2 regions of the Erwinia tracheiphila genome follow, and region 2 is predicted to be linked to the other one. Evidence: riboswitches for the same ligand, from Rfam matches in the RefSeq annotation. Region 2 holds a riboswitch; the other holds the start of a gene.
What was found. A riboswitch is a leader RNA that binds a small molecule or an ion and turns the genes downstream of it on or off. The one in region 2 is predicted to bind thiamine pyrophosphate.
Positions count from the first base shown of each region.

Region 1 (7,117 bases), 1.2 Mb from region 2:
TTCTTCGCCTAATATAGAGAAAAAAAACAGACGACTTTACCAGGAGAGTTCCTCTTTTATGTCATCACCCCGTTTGAAACAGCAGTTTATTCGCCTGTGGCAGAGCTGTGAGGGGCAGTCACAGCAGACCACACTGAATGATTTAGCCCTCAGGCTGAATTGTTCACGTCGCCATATGCGCAGTCTGCTTAACGCCATGCAACAGCAGGGCTGGCTGGAATGGCATGCGGAAGCCGGGCGCAGTAAGCGCTCACAGCTCAACTTTCTTTATACCGGACTGGCGCTGCAACAACAGCGCGCAGAAGATCTGCTGGAACAGGATCGTATCGACCAGCTGGTGCAGCTGGTCGGTGATAAAAATGCGGTGCGGCAAATGCTGGTTTCACGCCTCGGGCGCAGTTTCCGACAGGGCAAACACATTCTCCGTATTCTCTATTATCGCTCGCTGCTCAACCTGCTGCCGGGCACCCCGCTCAGGCGATCAGAAACCCATCTGGCCCGGCAAATCTTCAGCGGGCTGACCCGCATTAATGAGGAAAATGGGGAAATTGAAGCGGACATCGCCCATCACTGGCAACAAATCACACCGCTGCACTGGCGCTTTTTCTTACGTCCCGCGATTCATTTCCATCATGGGCGCGAACTGGAAATGGCGGATGTGATTGCCACTCTGGAGCGGCTCACCAGTCAACCGCTGTATGCCAATCTGCATAAGATATCGTCCTCTTCTCCCTGGAGCCTGGATATTTATTTGCATCAGCCTGACCACTGGCTGCCCTGGCTGTTGGGCAGCGTTAGCAGCATGATCCTGCCGAAAGAGTGGCCGTCCATAGCCAACTTTGCCCGTCAGCCGATCGGTACCGGGCCTTATCAGGTGGTGCGCAACCAACAGCGTCAGCTGCGCATTGAAGCGTTTGACGACTATTTCGGCTATCGGGCGCTGATCGATGAAGTCAACATCTGGGTGCTACCGGAAATCAGTGAAGAACTGGTTTACGCCAGTGTGCGACTTCAGAGCGACAGCCTGAGCGACAAGTCAGAAGAGAGCAGGCTGGAAGAAGGCTGCTACTTCTTGCTGTTTGATCAACGCTCTGAACGGGGACGTAATGAACAGGTACGACGCTGGGTGAACAGCCTTTGCAATCCCGTTGCCCTGCTGAACCAGGCGGATATTGGCTATCAGCGTTACTGGTTTCCGGCCTATGGCCTGCTTCCGCGCTGGCATCACCAGCGGGATCTGACGCGCTCAACGAAACCAGCTGGATTAACCTCGCTGACGCTCACCTGGTATGACGACCATATCGAGTACCAGGCGATTGCTAACACACTGGAACCCTTACTCGCTGCCGGGGGCGTCACGCTGGTGACCCGCCAGGTGGACTACGCTACCTGGCACCGTGGCGATGCCGAAAGCGATATCTGGCTGGGCAGCGCCAATTTTACGCTGCCGCTGGCGTTCTCTCTGTTTGCGCTGCTGTATGAGATCCCGCTGGTGCATCACTGCGTGGCAACCAACTGGGAAACCGACGTGCAAAAGTGGCGGGAAAACAACCTGACGCTGACCGAGTGGAGTAAGCGGATAATTGACTCTCACACGCTGCATCCCCTGTTTCATCACTGGCTACTACTGGAAGGCATACGTACGATGCGCGGCGTAAAAATGAACACCCTGGGCTGGTTCGACTTTAAATCCGCGTGGTTTGCACCGCCTGAAGGATGATGCTTTCCCTGCTGCGGGGAAATCACTAGAATAGCGTCGTTCTCAACGGGGTGCGCTGAAGAAAATGGCGCTGAGAAAGACCCGTCGAACCTGATCCGGCTCATACCGGCGTAGGGATTTGAGAGTGTTATCCGCTCAGATCATGCGTCCTCACCCTTTTCCAAGGAACGCAATGTGTTAAAGAAAGTGCTCCCCCTGCTTATTCTGTGCTCACTTCCTGCTTTTGCTGAAAAACCCCGGCTCACGGTCTACACCTACGATTCATTCTCTGCCGACTGGGGGCCCGGCCCGGCGATAAAAAAAGCCTTTGAAGCCCGCTGCGACTGCCAGCTGAAATACGTGGCGCTGGAAGATGGTGTCGCGCTGCTCAATCGCCTGCGCCTGGAAGGAAAAAACAGCAAGGCTGACGTGGTTCTGGGGCTGGATAACAACCTGCTGGATGCGGCAGAAAAAACGGGATTGTTTGCCCAAAGCCATACCGATAACAGCAGGCTGACCCTCCCGGGCGACTGGAAAAACACCACCTTCGTTCCTTACGATTACGGTTGGTTTGCCTTTGTCTATGATAAAACGCGCCTGCAAAATCCACCAACGAGCCTGAAAGCGCTGGTGGAAAGCGACAGACCGTTCAAAATCATTTATCAAGACCCCCGCACCAGTACGCCAGGCCTTGGACTGCTGTTGTGGATGCAAAAAGTTTACGGTGATAACGCGCCTCAGGCCTGGCAGAAACTGGCCGGTAAGACCGTTACCGTCACCAAAGGCTGGAGCGAGGCCTATGGCCTGTTTCTAAAGGGCGAAGCTGACATGGTGCTGAGTTATACCACCTCTCCCGCTTATCACCTGATTGAAGAGAAAAAGTCCCAGTACGCCGCTGCCAGCTTTAGCGAAGGGCACTATCTACAGGTTGAGGTCGCGGGACAGTTGAAATCCAGCAGGCAGCCGCAGCTTGCCCAGGCATTTATGCAATTTGTCCTCGACAACGCTTTCCAGGACACCATCCCCACCAGCAACTGGATGTATCCGGTAACAAAACGTCCGCTACCCGCCGGTTTTGATACCCTGACCGTGCCGGGTACCTCGCTCCAGTACAGCCCGCAGGACATTGCCAACCATCGCAGCCAGTGGATCAGTGCATGGCAACGCGCCGTCAGCCGCTAAGTAAAGCCACCTTAGCGCCAGGCATAGTGGCCTCGGCGCTGCTGGTTGGCGTGGCGGCGCTGGCATTTGGCGCACTGTGGTGCCAGGCACCGGTCACGAACGTTATGACGCTGTGGCAGGATGACTACCTGTGGCACGTCCTGCGTTTTTCCTTCTTTCAGGCGCTGCTCTCTGCCACGCTGGCCGTGCTGCCTGCTATTCCCCTTGCCAGAGCACTCGGGCGCCGTCATTTTTGGGGCAGAGAAACCCTGCTGCGACTGTGCGCGATGACGCTGGTACTGCCAGTGCTGGTGGTGATTTTCGGCATTCTCAGCGTTTATGGACGAAGCGGCTGGCTGGCCACGCTGTGTTCACTGCTGGGGGTGCATTACACCTTCAGCCCCTATGGCCTGCAGGGCATTCTGCTGGCCCACGTATTCTTTAATCTGCCGCTGGCGGCGCGGCTGTTATTACAGGCACTGGAACACATTCCCGATGAACAACGCAAGCTGGCAGCCCAGCTTGGCATTCGCGGCTGGCACCATTTTCGCCTGGTGGAATGGCCGTGGCTGCGACGCCAGATCCTGCCCACCGCCGCACTGATCTTTATGCTTTGCTTCGCCAGCTTTGCCACCGTACTGGCACTCGGCGGTGGTCCCAAAGCCACTACGCTGGAGCTGGCGATTTTCCAGTCGCTCAGTTTTGATTTCGACCCCGCCCGCGCCGCGCTGCTGGCACTGCTGCAAATCCTGTGCTGCCTGGGGCTGGTGGTGTTCAGCCAGCGACTCAATAAGGCGCTCCCCGGTGGCAGCGCCAGCGACACCGGATGGCGCAATCCCGAAGACAGCATAGCCGCCAAAATAACCGACATGACGATCGTCGTCGCCGTGCTGCTTTTGCTGCTGCCGCCGCTACTGGCGGTGGCAGCAGACGGCATCAACCAGGGCCTGCCCGGCATATTACGGCAGCCAGCACTGTGGCAGGCAACATTAACTTCCCTGCGCGTTGCGCTTGGCGCAGGCATGCTCTCGGTGGTGCTGACCATGATGCTGCTATGGACCAGCCGCGAACTGCGCCTGAAACAGCGGCGGTGGATGGGCCAGACGCTGGAACTGAGCGGTCTGCTAATCCTCGCCATGCCGGGCATCGTGCTAGCGACCGGCTTTTTTCTGCTGTTCAATGATACCGTCGGCCTGCACCCTTCAACGGAAGGAATGGTGATATTTACCAATGCGCTGATGGCCGTACCCTATGCGATGAAAGTGCTGGAAAATCCCCTGTACGACACGGCCGCCCGCTATAACCTGCTGTGCCTGTCGCTGGGCGTCAGCGGCTGGAACCGACTGTGGCTGATTGAACTGCGGGCGCTCAGGCGGCCCATTGCCCAGGCGATGGCGTTTGCCTGCGTGCTGTCGGTGGGCGACTTCGGCGTGGTGGCACTGTTTGGTAATGAAAACTTTCGCACGCTGCCGTTCTGGCTGTATCAACAGATCGGTGCTTACCGCAGCGCCGAGGGTGCAGTAACCGCCCTGCTGCTGCTGCTGCTGTGTTTTTTACTGTTTACCCTGATTGAAAAACTGCCGGAACGCCATGCTAACCCTGAATAATCTCATCTGGATGTATCAACATCTGCCAATGCGTTTTTCCCTGAACATACAGGCAGGGGAAAAAGTGGCCATTCTTGGCCCAAGCGGCGCAGGCAAAAGCACCCTGTTAAGCCTGATCGCCGGGTTCCTGACCGCTGACAGTGGAAGCCTGCGGCTCAACGGCGAGGAGCACGCGGCCACGCCGCCTGCAAGGCGCCCGGTGTCGATGCTCTTTCAGGAAAACAACCTCTTTCCACATTTAACGGTGGAACAAAATATTGGTCTGGGATTGCATCCGGGTCTGCGGCTAAACAACCAGCAGAAAGCCGCATTGCAGGCTATTGTGCGGCGGGTTGGTCTGCAGGATCACCTGATGCGTTTTCCAGATCAACTCTCCGGCGGCCAGCGCCAGCGCGCCGCGCTGGCCCGCTGTCTGGTGCGTCAACAGCCGATACTGTTGCTGGATGAACCCTTTTCCGCTCTCGATCCGGCGCTGCGTCAGGAAATGCTGCTGCTGGTCAACGAGGTATGTGAAGAGCGAAATATCACCCTGCTGATGGTATCTCACAGCATTGAAGACGCGGTGCGTATTGCGCCACGCAGTATCCTGGTTGTTGATGGCCGGGTATTCTGGGACGGCGACACCACATTGTTGCAGCAGGGAAAGGTTGCAGAAGCGGCAGTTCTGGGCATTACCGTTCAATAAAAACGGTTCAAAAATTAGAGACGGGCGTTATGGCGTGATGCAGCATGCGCAACGGCGACACGTTCCCGAGTAGCGCATCAGTTCGCGGTAAAAAGAGTATCCCGAGCAAGCGATTACTCACCCAATAAAAACGGCCTGGATAAGGGGCGGCATATTTTACGCCACGCAGCGGCCCTGGTTGGTCAGACGCGTCGGGGACGCCGCCGCTGAGAGATGGCAGCAGCATCAGGCATTAATGTCCGATAAAGACCGTCCATAATAGCTGGCGGAACAGCGGCATCATCGGATGAAACTGAATGGCGATAAAACTCGCGGTGGCCGCTGACAACAGCAGGGGTGCCAGCCAGCGCAGACGCGAAGCAGGCAGATAAGGCGTCGCCCAGTTCGATGTTTTCTTCACCCGCAGCCAGCGCCAGCAAAGCCAGCCGCCCAGCCAGACCAGCAGCGCCACCGCCAGCAGCAGCCATGTAAACATACTGCTATTGGTATCTTTCGGCACATCAATAGCCACACCGGCCAGAATCCCCGGCAGCAGATAGAACGGCGGCCAGAGTACGCAGCCGATAATATTCGGCGGGATAAATTTCCTGACAGGAAGCTCAAGCATCCCGGCCACCAGCGGAATCAACGGGCGCGTCGGTCCGACAAAACGACCGACGATAATCGTGAACATGCTGTGCTGATGCAGCGCGTACTCGGTTTTGTCCATCAACGTCTGGTGCTTTTTAATAAACGACCATCGGTGCAGCGGCCCCTTAAACTGCCAGCCGATAAAATAAGAAATCCAGTCGCCGATCAGGCAACCCAGAGTGCCAGCCAGCCAGGCCGGATAAAGGCTCACCTGCCCGCTGCCAATCAACGCGCCAAATGACGCGATCAGCACCGTACCCGGCAGCAATAACCCCACCAGCGCCAGTGATTCAAAAAAAGTGATCAGGCCAACCGCCAGCAGCGACCAGGCAACGGATTGAGTTATAAGATGTTGCAGCCAGGCTTCCATACTTCCCACTCGCTCTTTTCAGGAAGACGAATTGTCCAGAGACGTCCAAAATCCGTCAAGTGCTGTTTTGTACAGAAGTGTCGTTCGGCCTAATACGGTCACAGCAACATGAATGAGCACTGTATAAATAAGGGTCTTCCCCAGTTGTGGTGGCCGGGGATGTTCGTCGTAAGGTAAAAGGAAGCCGCTTCCTGTGGCAGTACGGTGAAAAGTGGATGACGGAGCAGCGTCAGGAGAAGCTGTCCTGGCTTCACGGGCACCAGCCAGTGCTGGACGCTAAAGGAGCTGGCGAAAGATATCTGGAGCCGACCGTACAGAGAACAGAGCCGTCATGACTGGCTGCAAGTGGGAGGCTCTGGCCAGTAACAGCGACGTTCACGTAATGAAGAATATTGCCAAAACAACCCGCAAAAGGTTGTACGGAATACTGAATGCAGCACGGCATGGGGTATCGAACGGGAATGCTGAAGCGCTGAACAGCAAGATCCGGTTACTGAGGATCAAATCCCGGGGTTACAGAAACACGGAGCGCTTCAGGCAGGGAGCCATGTTCCACTCTGGAAAGCTGAACATGGCGTTCTGAGTCTCCCACCATGATCGGGGAAAACCCATAAATAAACATGCTATTATCGGGTATGGTCAAAACAATCAGGGCGACAGGTGAATAACGCGCGCGCAGGCTTTCTGTTAACCCGCCACTGGCGGGATACCGCATCCGGTACCGAAGTGGTGCTGTGGCTGGCAACCGATGCCGGCCCACAGCGGCTGGCGTTACCAGTACAGGAGTCAGTGGCGTTCATTCCGCAGACCGCACTGGCTGAAGCAAAAGCGCTGCTGAAACAGGAGCATCATTACCGGCTGGTACCGCTTGAACTGAAAGACTTTCACCAACGCCCGGTGGCCGCTCTCTATTGCCGACAATACCGACAGCTGCAAAGGCTGGAAAAGCTGCTGCGGGAAAACGG
Region 1 covers NZ_CP089932.1:4,041,279-4,048,395, forward strand. Annotated here, with positions in the region: gene sgrR (HTH-type transcriptional regulator SgrR) at 59-1,720, shown strand; TPP riboswitch at 1,757-1,855, shown strand; gene thiB (thiamine ABC transporter substrate binding subunit) at 1,895-2,881, shown strand; gene thiP (thiamine/thiamine pyrophosphate ABC transporter permease ThiP) at 2,857-4,467, shown strand; gene thiQ (thiamine ABC transporter ATP-binding protein ThiQ) at 4,451-5,152, shown strand; gene LU633_RS21080 (DedA family protein) at 5,385-6,152, opposite strand; partial or broken gene LU633_RS21085 (transposase) at 6,317-6,735, shown strand; gene polB (DNA polymerase II) at 6,813-7,117, shown strand, end outside.
Region 1: linked by a shared signal. The riboswitch ahead of thiB (thiamine ABC transporter substrate binding subunit) and the one ahead of thiC (phosphomethylpyrimidine synthase ThiC) in region 2 are both predicted to bind thiamine pyrophosphate.

Region 2 (7,117 bases):
GAGATGATACTGACAGCGATAGGATACGTGGGAAGCGGATTCATATCTGCTCATGCTATTTACTCCTTGATTTGCTGGTAACAAACCGGGGCAGTATTTAGCATGAGCATTCTACCGGCAAAGCCCCACATGAACGATGACCACCTCCACAGGAGGTGGTTTAGTGTTGATAACAAAAGGGGCTTACGCCCCCCTGCTTAAAACTTTTCACCGTCACACGATTACTTAACAGCGTCTTTCAGTGCTTTACCAGAAACAAATGCCGGTACGTTAGCAGCAGCAATTTTAATCTCTTTACCAGTCTGCGGGTTGCGGCCAGTACGTTCAGCACGGTGATTCACTTTAAAAGTACCAAAACCAACCAGTTGTACAGCATCACCTTCTTTCAGAGACTCAGTAATCGCAGCCAGGGTGGATTCCAGGGCAGCTTTAGCCTGGGTCTTAGACAGGTCCGCTTTGTCCGCAATTACATCAATCAGTTGAGTCTTGTTCATAAGTTGTCCTTACAGTGTATTTATCGCTTGCTAAACATCGAGTGCGAGGGAAAAACCAGATTCTGGCACTCTCCTGCATACACGCACCGATAGCCACTTTTTTCAGCCCCACAAATGTAGACCAGACTGGGGGCGAATGTGAAGCCTTAAGGCGCTACAAATCAGGCCTCAAGCCAGGTTTTCTCACCTTATTGCTGAAATTTTATACCAATATTGCTCATACCCGATTCCCGCAGATCAGAACGCAGTCCTTTTATCAATTCCTGGTCTCTTTCCTCGCAGGCACTGAGCAGGCGGAAAATCTCCCACTGAATATCCCATTCTTCTTCAACCGCAGGGTTTTCTCTCAGCTCTTCATCACTCATTTCACGCTCCGCCTGCGTCATTTCCAACATCGCCACGCTGGTAATTGACGCTTCGCTAACGGCAATAGCATGGGAGAGCGTATCGCCACTTAACCGGGAATGCAGCAGTTCGCTCAAGGCAACACAGGCATCAATGGCAGGATAGACACCGTACAGATCGTAATCGTCCGCTGCCGGGATTGCCTCTTCCAGCTTTTCAAGCTGGGTGTCAAAGTTAACTTTGACATCTTTCACCAGCAGCGTCTCCCAGACTAGGTCGAGAATACGGCGATAAAGCTGCCCCTCACCAAAGCCGGTCTGCTGGCAAAATGCCCAATAATTCGGGTTCATACGCTCACACAGGCAAGCCATGAAAGTAATGTGCTGCCAGCTTTCCAACTTTTCCAGCCGCAGGTGGATCGGATTACGTAACATGATGGAATCTCTTTAACAAAATCGTGCGCGTCATGCAGTGTAACCGAAAAGCATCCGCCCCACACGGTTAACCCTGTGCCAACAGCCGCAGGAAAGCAGGACGACGTGATGCCACCGCATCCGCCCAGCGGGTAGGCTCCGGCAGTCGATAACCTTGCAGGCAGTTTTCCACCCAGTGCAACGCGGTATCCGAACTGACCCGGTGACCGGGCGAGATAAACAGCGGATTACAACGCAACTTACTGCGTAACACCCAACCCAGCTGTTCGCCCTTATCCATCAGCGCCTCACGGGAGCCGGGAGATGCCGCCAGCGGTGCACATTCGCCACACAGACGACGTTTTGCCACGCCAATGGTTGGCACATCCACCAGCAGGCCAAAATGGCTGGCAACGCCAAGGCGGCGGGGGTGTGCAATCCCCTGGCCATCAACGAACAGCAGATCGGGTTGATGCTGCAATTGTTGCCAGGCTGCCAGCAACGCAGGACATTCACGAAAGGAAAGAAAGCCAGGGATATAAGGCATCGTGGTGGCAACCCGCGCTACATGGTGTTCCACCAGCCTCAGAGAGGGGTAATCCAGAATCACCAGCGCAGCACGCGTCACCTCTCCGCCCTGTTCGAACCCGACATCCGCCCCGGCAATCAGGCGCGGTGGCATTACCTCAAAATCATCTTCACGCACCACCTCTACGGCACGTTTCAGCTGCTCTTGCTTTAATGCCTGGATGTCCATGTTATCCCTGATGATACTGACGGGAAAGCCTGTGCACCGCCTCCACAAAGACACCAGCATGCTCAGGCGGCACGTCCAGATGGATACCGTGCCCCAAATTGAATACATGGCCCTCGCCATGACCGAAGGCGTTTAAAATATAGGTGACTTCCTGTTCAATACGTTCGGGCTGCGCGTACAGCATGGATGGATCCATATTTCCCTGCAACGCTACCTTGTGACCGACACGGTGCCGTGCATCGGCGATGTCGGTGGTCCAATCCAGTCCTAACGCATCACAGCCAGTCTCTGCCATCGCCTCAAGCCACTGGCCTCCACCTTTGGTGAAAAGCGTGACCGGCACCCGACTGCCTTCATTTTCATGCAGCAGCCCGTCAACAATTTTGTGCATGTAGTGCAGCGAAAACTGTAAATAATCACGACCGGTCAACACGCCACCCCAGGTGTCAAAAATCATCACCGACTGAGCACCGGCGCGGATTTGCGCATTGAGATAAAGCGTGACGCTGTCCGCCAGCTTATCAAGCATCAGATGCAGCGTTTCTGGTTCCGCATACATCATCTTTTTCAGTTTGGTAAAAGCTTTGCTGCTGCTACCCTCCACCATATAGGTTGCCAGCGTCCACGGACTGCCGGAGAAACCAATCAATGGCACCTGACCCTGTAAATTTTTGCGGATAGTGCGCACGGCATTCATCACATAGCCCAGCTCCTGTTCCGGGTCCGGCACGGGCAGCTTTTCCACATCCGCCCGGCAGGTCACCGGAGATGAAAAACGTGGGCCTTCACCAGCCTCAAACCAGAGGCCTAATCCCATCGCATCAGGGATCGTCAAAATATCGGAGAAAAGGATTGCCGCATCAAGCGGATAACGGCGCAGCGGCTGCAGCGTAACCTCACAAGCCAGTTCTGCGTTTTTGCACAATGACATAAAATCCCCGGCCTGGGCGCGGGTGGCTTTGTACTCCGGCAAATAGCGCCCGGCCTGCCTCATCATCCACACGGGGGTGGCATCTACCGGTTGGCGCAACAGTGCGCGCAGATAACGATCATTTTTCAGTTCAGTCATGTTTATGGCTCTCTGTTTGCAGTCGCGCAGTATAACATTCATTGTTCCGCAGCGCGGCAAAGCGCAACGGTGTCTTCAATCAGGCGCCGTGCGACAGTGCCTGGCGGCGGCAGGAACGGCAGCGCATCAAAGCGATACCAGCCCGCATCCAGCAGTTCTTTTGGATCGATGACAATCTCACCACAGTGATAATCGGCCATAAACGCCATCATCAACGACTGAGGGAAAGGCCACGGCTGTGACGACACATAACGCAGATTCTTTACCGTAATGCCGCTTTCTTCCATCACTTCACGCGCCACGGCTTGCTCTAGCGTTTCCCCCACCTCAACAAAACCGGCCAGTACCGTATAAATACCGTTACGATGGCGAGTATGCTGCGCCAGCAGGATCCTGTCGTCACGACGAATAGCAACAATAATACAGGGAGCAATTTGCGGGTAGTAACGTTGACGGCAGTGGTTGCACAGGCAGGCCCATTCGGTTCTGCTGTGACGCATTTTATGCCCGCAGTAGCCACACCACTGATGCGACCGATAAAATTCAGCCAGCTGCACGCCCCGCCCGACAAGCTGGAACAGACCAACATCCTGATCAAGCAACTGCCGCAGCGAGGCCATTCCCTCTTTACGGCTGGCGCAAACCAGAAAAACCGGTTCGCCCAACCACTCACCGAGCAACATTCCCTGGCTACCCACCAGCCCCAACGCATCGGCGCGCCCCTTCGGAAGCTGGCACTCCGGTAACCAAAGTTTCTGTTCATGGCTGACAACCCACCATCCAGCGTCTACGCTTGAGATCTCACGTTGCATAAGTTTGCTCATCCTCCGCTTCACAGGCATTCAGTATCACGGGATTGCAGTCAGACAATCAAAAATAACACTTACGGAGTCACTCATGCTAAACCAGTTAAACGTTCTGACCGCCCGTGTTGGCGGATGCAGTGACCTGGTGGACTTTTGTCTGCAATCGCGTAAGCAGTTGCTGGTTGCTTATTATCAAATGGTTGGCATCAAGCCTAACAAGGATTCGCTGACCACGCTCGATCAAAACGCGCTGGATACCTTCTGCCAGACGCTTGTGGATTATCTTTCCACGGGCCACTTCACCATTTACGAACGCTTTATTAAAGAGATGGAAGGCAGCGAGCAGCTGGCAAAAGCAGCCATCATTTATCCTTCGCTACGTTCGAACACCGAGCAGATTATGCAGGTATATGATTCTCATTTTGAAAATGCCATTGATGATGATAACTATCTGGCATTTCAACAGGCGCTGTCAGAAATAGGAGAGGCGCTGGAAGCGCGTTTCTCCCTGGAAGACAAGTTTATTAATCTGGCGCTGGACAGGAACGCTCTGCGGCTGGAGGATGCAGCTAACAATGCTGCCCTGGTGCGTCCGGCCTGAAAAACGATGGATTCGTAAAAACCTTGTAGTTTCCAGAAAGCCCTTTTATGATGAAAGGGTAATCATGTGGTCGCAAGTATGCGACCACTTTTATTCTGCTGCCCTGTGAGGTGGCAAAATTCTTCTTGTCGGAGTGCCCTTAGGGGCTGAGACCGTTTATTCGGGATCCGCGGAACCTGATCAGGTTAGTACCTGCGAAGGGAACAAGAGTAACGATTCAGTACGGATCTGACGCCCTACGGGCATCATTTTCTGCACTTACTCCTGCCGAACTCCAGACAAGCCATTTTTCCCTTACTGAGGAATGCGCTATGTCTACCGTTGATAAAAAATCCACCCGCCGTGAACAGCGAGCTGAAGCCCAACAATTTATTGAATCGCTTCAGGGCAGTGCTTTTCCCCGTTCAAAACGAATTTATCTGACGGGTTCCCGTGAGGATATCCGGGTTCCCCTGCGGGAAATCCAGCTCAGTCCAACGCCGATTGGCGGCAGTGGCGGCAACCCACAATTTGAAGAAAACGAGCCGGTACCGGTTTATGATACCGCCGGGCCTTACGGCGATCCGGCAGCCGCTATCGATGTACAGCGCGGCCTGCCGTCCCTGCGGAAAAACTGGATCGCCGAACGTAACGACACACAGCCCATTGAACACCTTAGTTCGAACTACAGCCAGCAGCGTCTGGCGGATGACTCGCTGGACTCATTGCGTTTTGCTCACCGCGCCCAAACCCGCCGAGCCACGCCGGGGCGTCGTGTCACTCAACTGCATTACGCACGCCAGGGGACGATTACCCCGGAGATGGAGTTTATCGCACTGCGCGAAAACATGGGCCGCTCACGCATCCTTAGCGAGGAACTGCTGGCACAGCATCCCGGCAACAGTTTCGGTGCCCAGTTCCCGGACACCATTACGGCGGAGTTTGTTCGTCAGGAAGTGGCTGCCGGACGCGCCATTATCCCCGCCAATATCAATCACCCTGAATCGGAGCCGATGATTATTGGCCGTAACTTTCTGGTGAAAATCAATGCCAATATTGGCAATTCGACGGTCAGCTCCTCCATTGAAGAAGAAGTTGAGAAACTGGTCTGGGCCGTCCGCTGGGGAGCGGATACGGTGATGGACCTTTCCACCGGGCGTAACATCCATGAAACCCGCGAATGGATCCTGCGTAACAGCCCCGTACCGATTGGCACCGTGCCAATTTATCAGGCGCTGGAGAAAGTCAACGGCATTGCAGAAAATCTGAGCTGGGGCGTTTTCCGCGATACGTTGCTGGAACAGGCCGAACAGGGGGTGGATTACTTCACAATTCACGCTGGTGTGCTGCTGCGCTATGTACCCATGACGGCGAAGCGTCTGACCGGGATCGTTTCGCGCGGCGGATCGATTATGGCAAAATGGTGTCTGTCGCATCATCAGGAGAACTTTCTCTGGCAGCATTTCCGTGAAATCTGCGAGATTTGCGCGGCCTATGACGTATCGCTGTCGCTGGGTGACGGCCTGCGTCCCGGCTCCATTCAGGATGCCAATGATGAAGCTCAGTTTGCTGAACTGCGTACGCTGGGGGAACTGACCAACATTGCCTGGGAATATGATGTGCAGGTGATGATTGAAGGCCCCGGGCATGTACCCATGCAGATGATCCGCCGCAATATGACCGAACAGCTGGAACACTGCCACGAAGCGCCATTTTACACCCTTGGCCCACTGACCACCGATATTGCACCAGGCTACGACCACTTCACATCGGGCATTGGCGCGGCGATGATCGGCTGGTTTGGTTGTGCCATGTTGTGTTATGTGACGCCGAAAGAGCATCTGGGCCTGCCCAACAAAAAAGATGTTAAACAAGGACTTATTACCTACAAGATTGCAGCACATGCTGCCGATCTGGCCAAAGGTCATCCGGGCGCGCAGATCCGTGATAACGCCATGTCGAAAGCGCGCTTTGAATTCCGCTGGGAAGATCAGTTTAACCTTGCGCTCGATCCCCACACGGCGAGAGCCTATCACGATGAAACCCTGCCGCAGGAATCCGGTAAGGTTGCGCATTTCTGCTCCATGTGTGGTCCCAAATTCTGCTCGATGAAGATCACTCAGGAAGTGCGCGAATACGCCGCAAGGCAGGAGGCCGAAGCCAGAGCGATTGAAGTGGGCATGGCCAACATGTCAGCTGCTTTCCGGGAGCGGGGCGGGGAGCTGTATCAGCCGGTCACAGCAGGTTCGTCGGAGGAAAAAGTATGAAACCTTCTCCCTTTCCGGCAACGGCCAGGCAGCTGGGGCTTTATCCGGTAGTAGATTCCGTTACGTGGATTTCACGGCTGCTGGACGCGGGTGCCCGTACGATTCAACTCCGTCTTAAAAACCTGACGGAAGACGCTGCCGGGCAGCAGGTGGCGGACGCTGTCGCGCTGGGGTATCGCTACCAGGCGCGTCTGTTTATCAATGATTATTGGCGGCTGGCCATCAAACATCAGGCTTATGGCGTACATCTGGGGCAACAGGATCTGGACAGTGCAGACCTGTCGGCCATTCAGCGCGCCGGTCTGCGGCTGGGATTGTCCACCCACGATGATGTGGAGCTGGATCGCGCGCTGGCCATACGCCCCTCGTATATTGCGCTGGGTCAT
Region 2 covers NZ_CP089932.1:297,442-304,558, reverse strand. Annotated here, with positions in the region: partial or broken gene tnpA (IS200/IS605 family transposase) at 1-54, opposite strand, end outside; gene hupA (nucleoid-associated protein HU-alpha) at 222-494, opposite strand; gene LU633_RS01475 (YjaG family protein) at 683-1,273, opposite strand; gene nfi (deoxyribonuclease V) at 1,341-2,009, opposite strand; gene hemE (uroporphyrinogen decarboxylase) at 2,011-3,078, opposite strand; gene nudC (NAD(+) diphosphatase) at 3,117-3,890, opposite strand; gene LU633_RS01455 (Rsd/AlgQ family anti-sigma factor) at 3,976-4,485, shown strand; TPP riboswitch at 4,605-4,705, shown strand; gene thiC (phosphomethylpyrimidine synthase ThiC) at 4,797-6,731, shown strand; gene thiE (thiamine phosphate synthase) at 6,728-7,117, shown strand, end outside.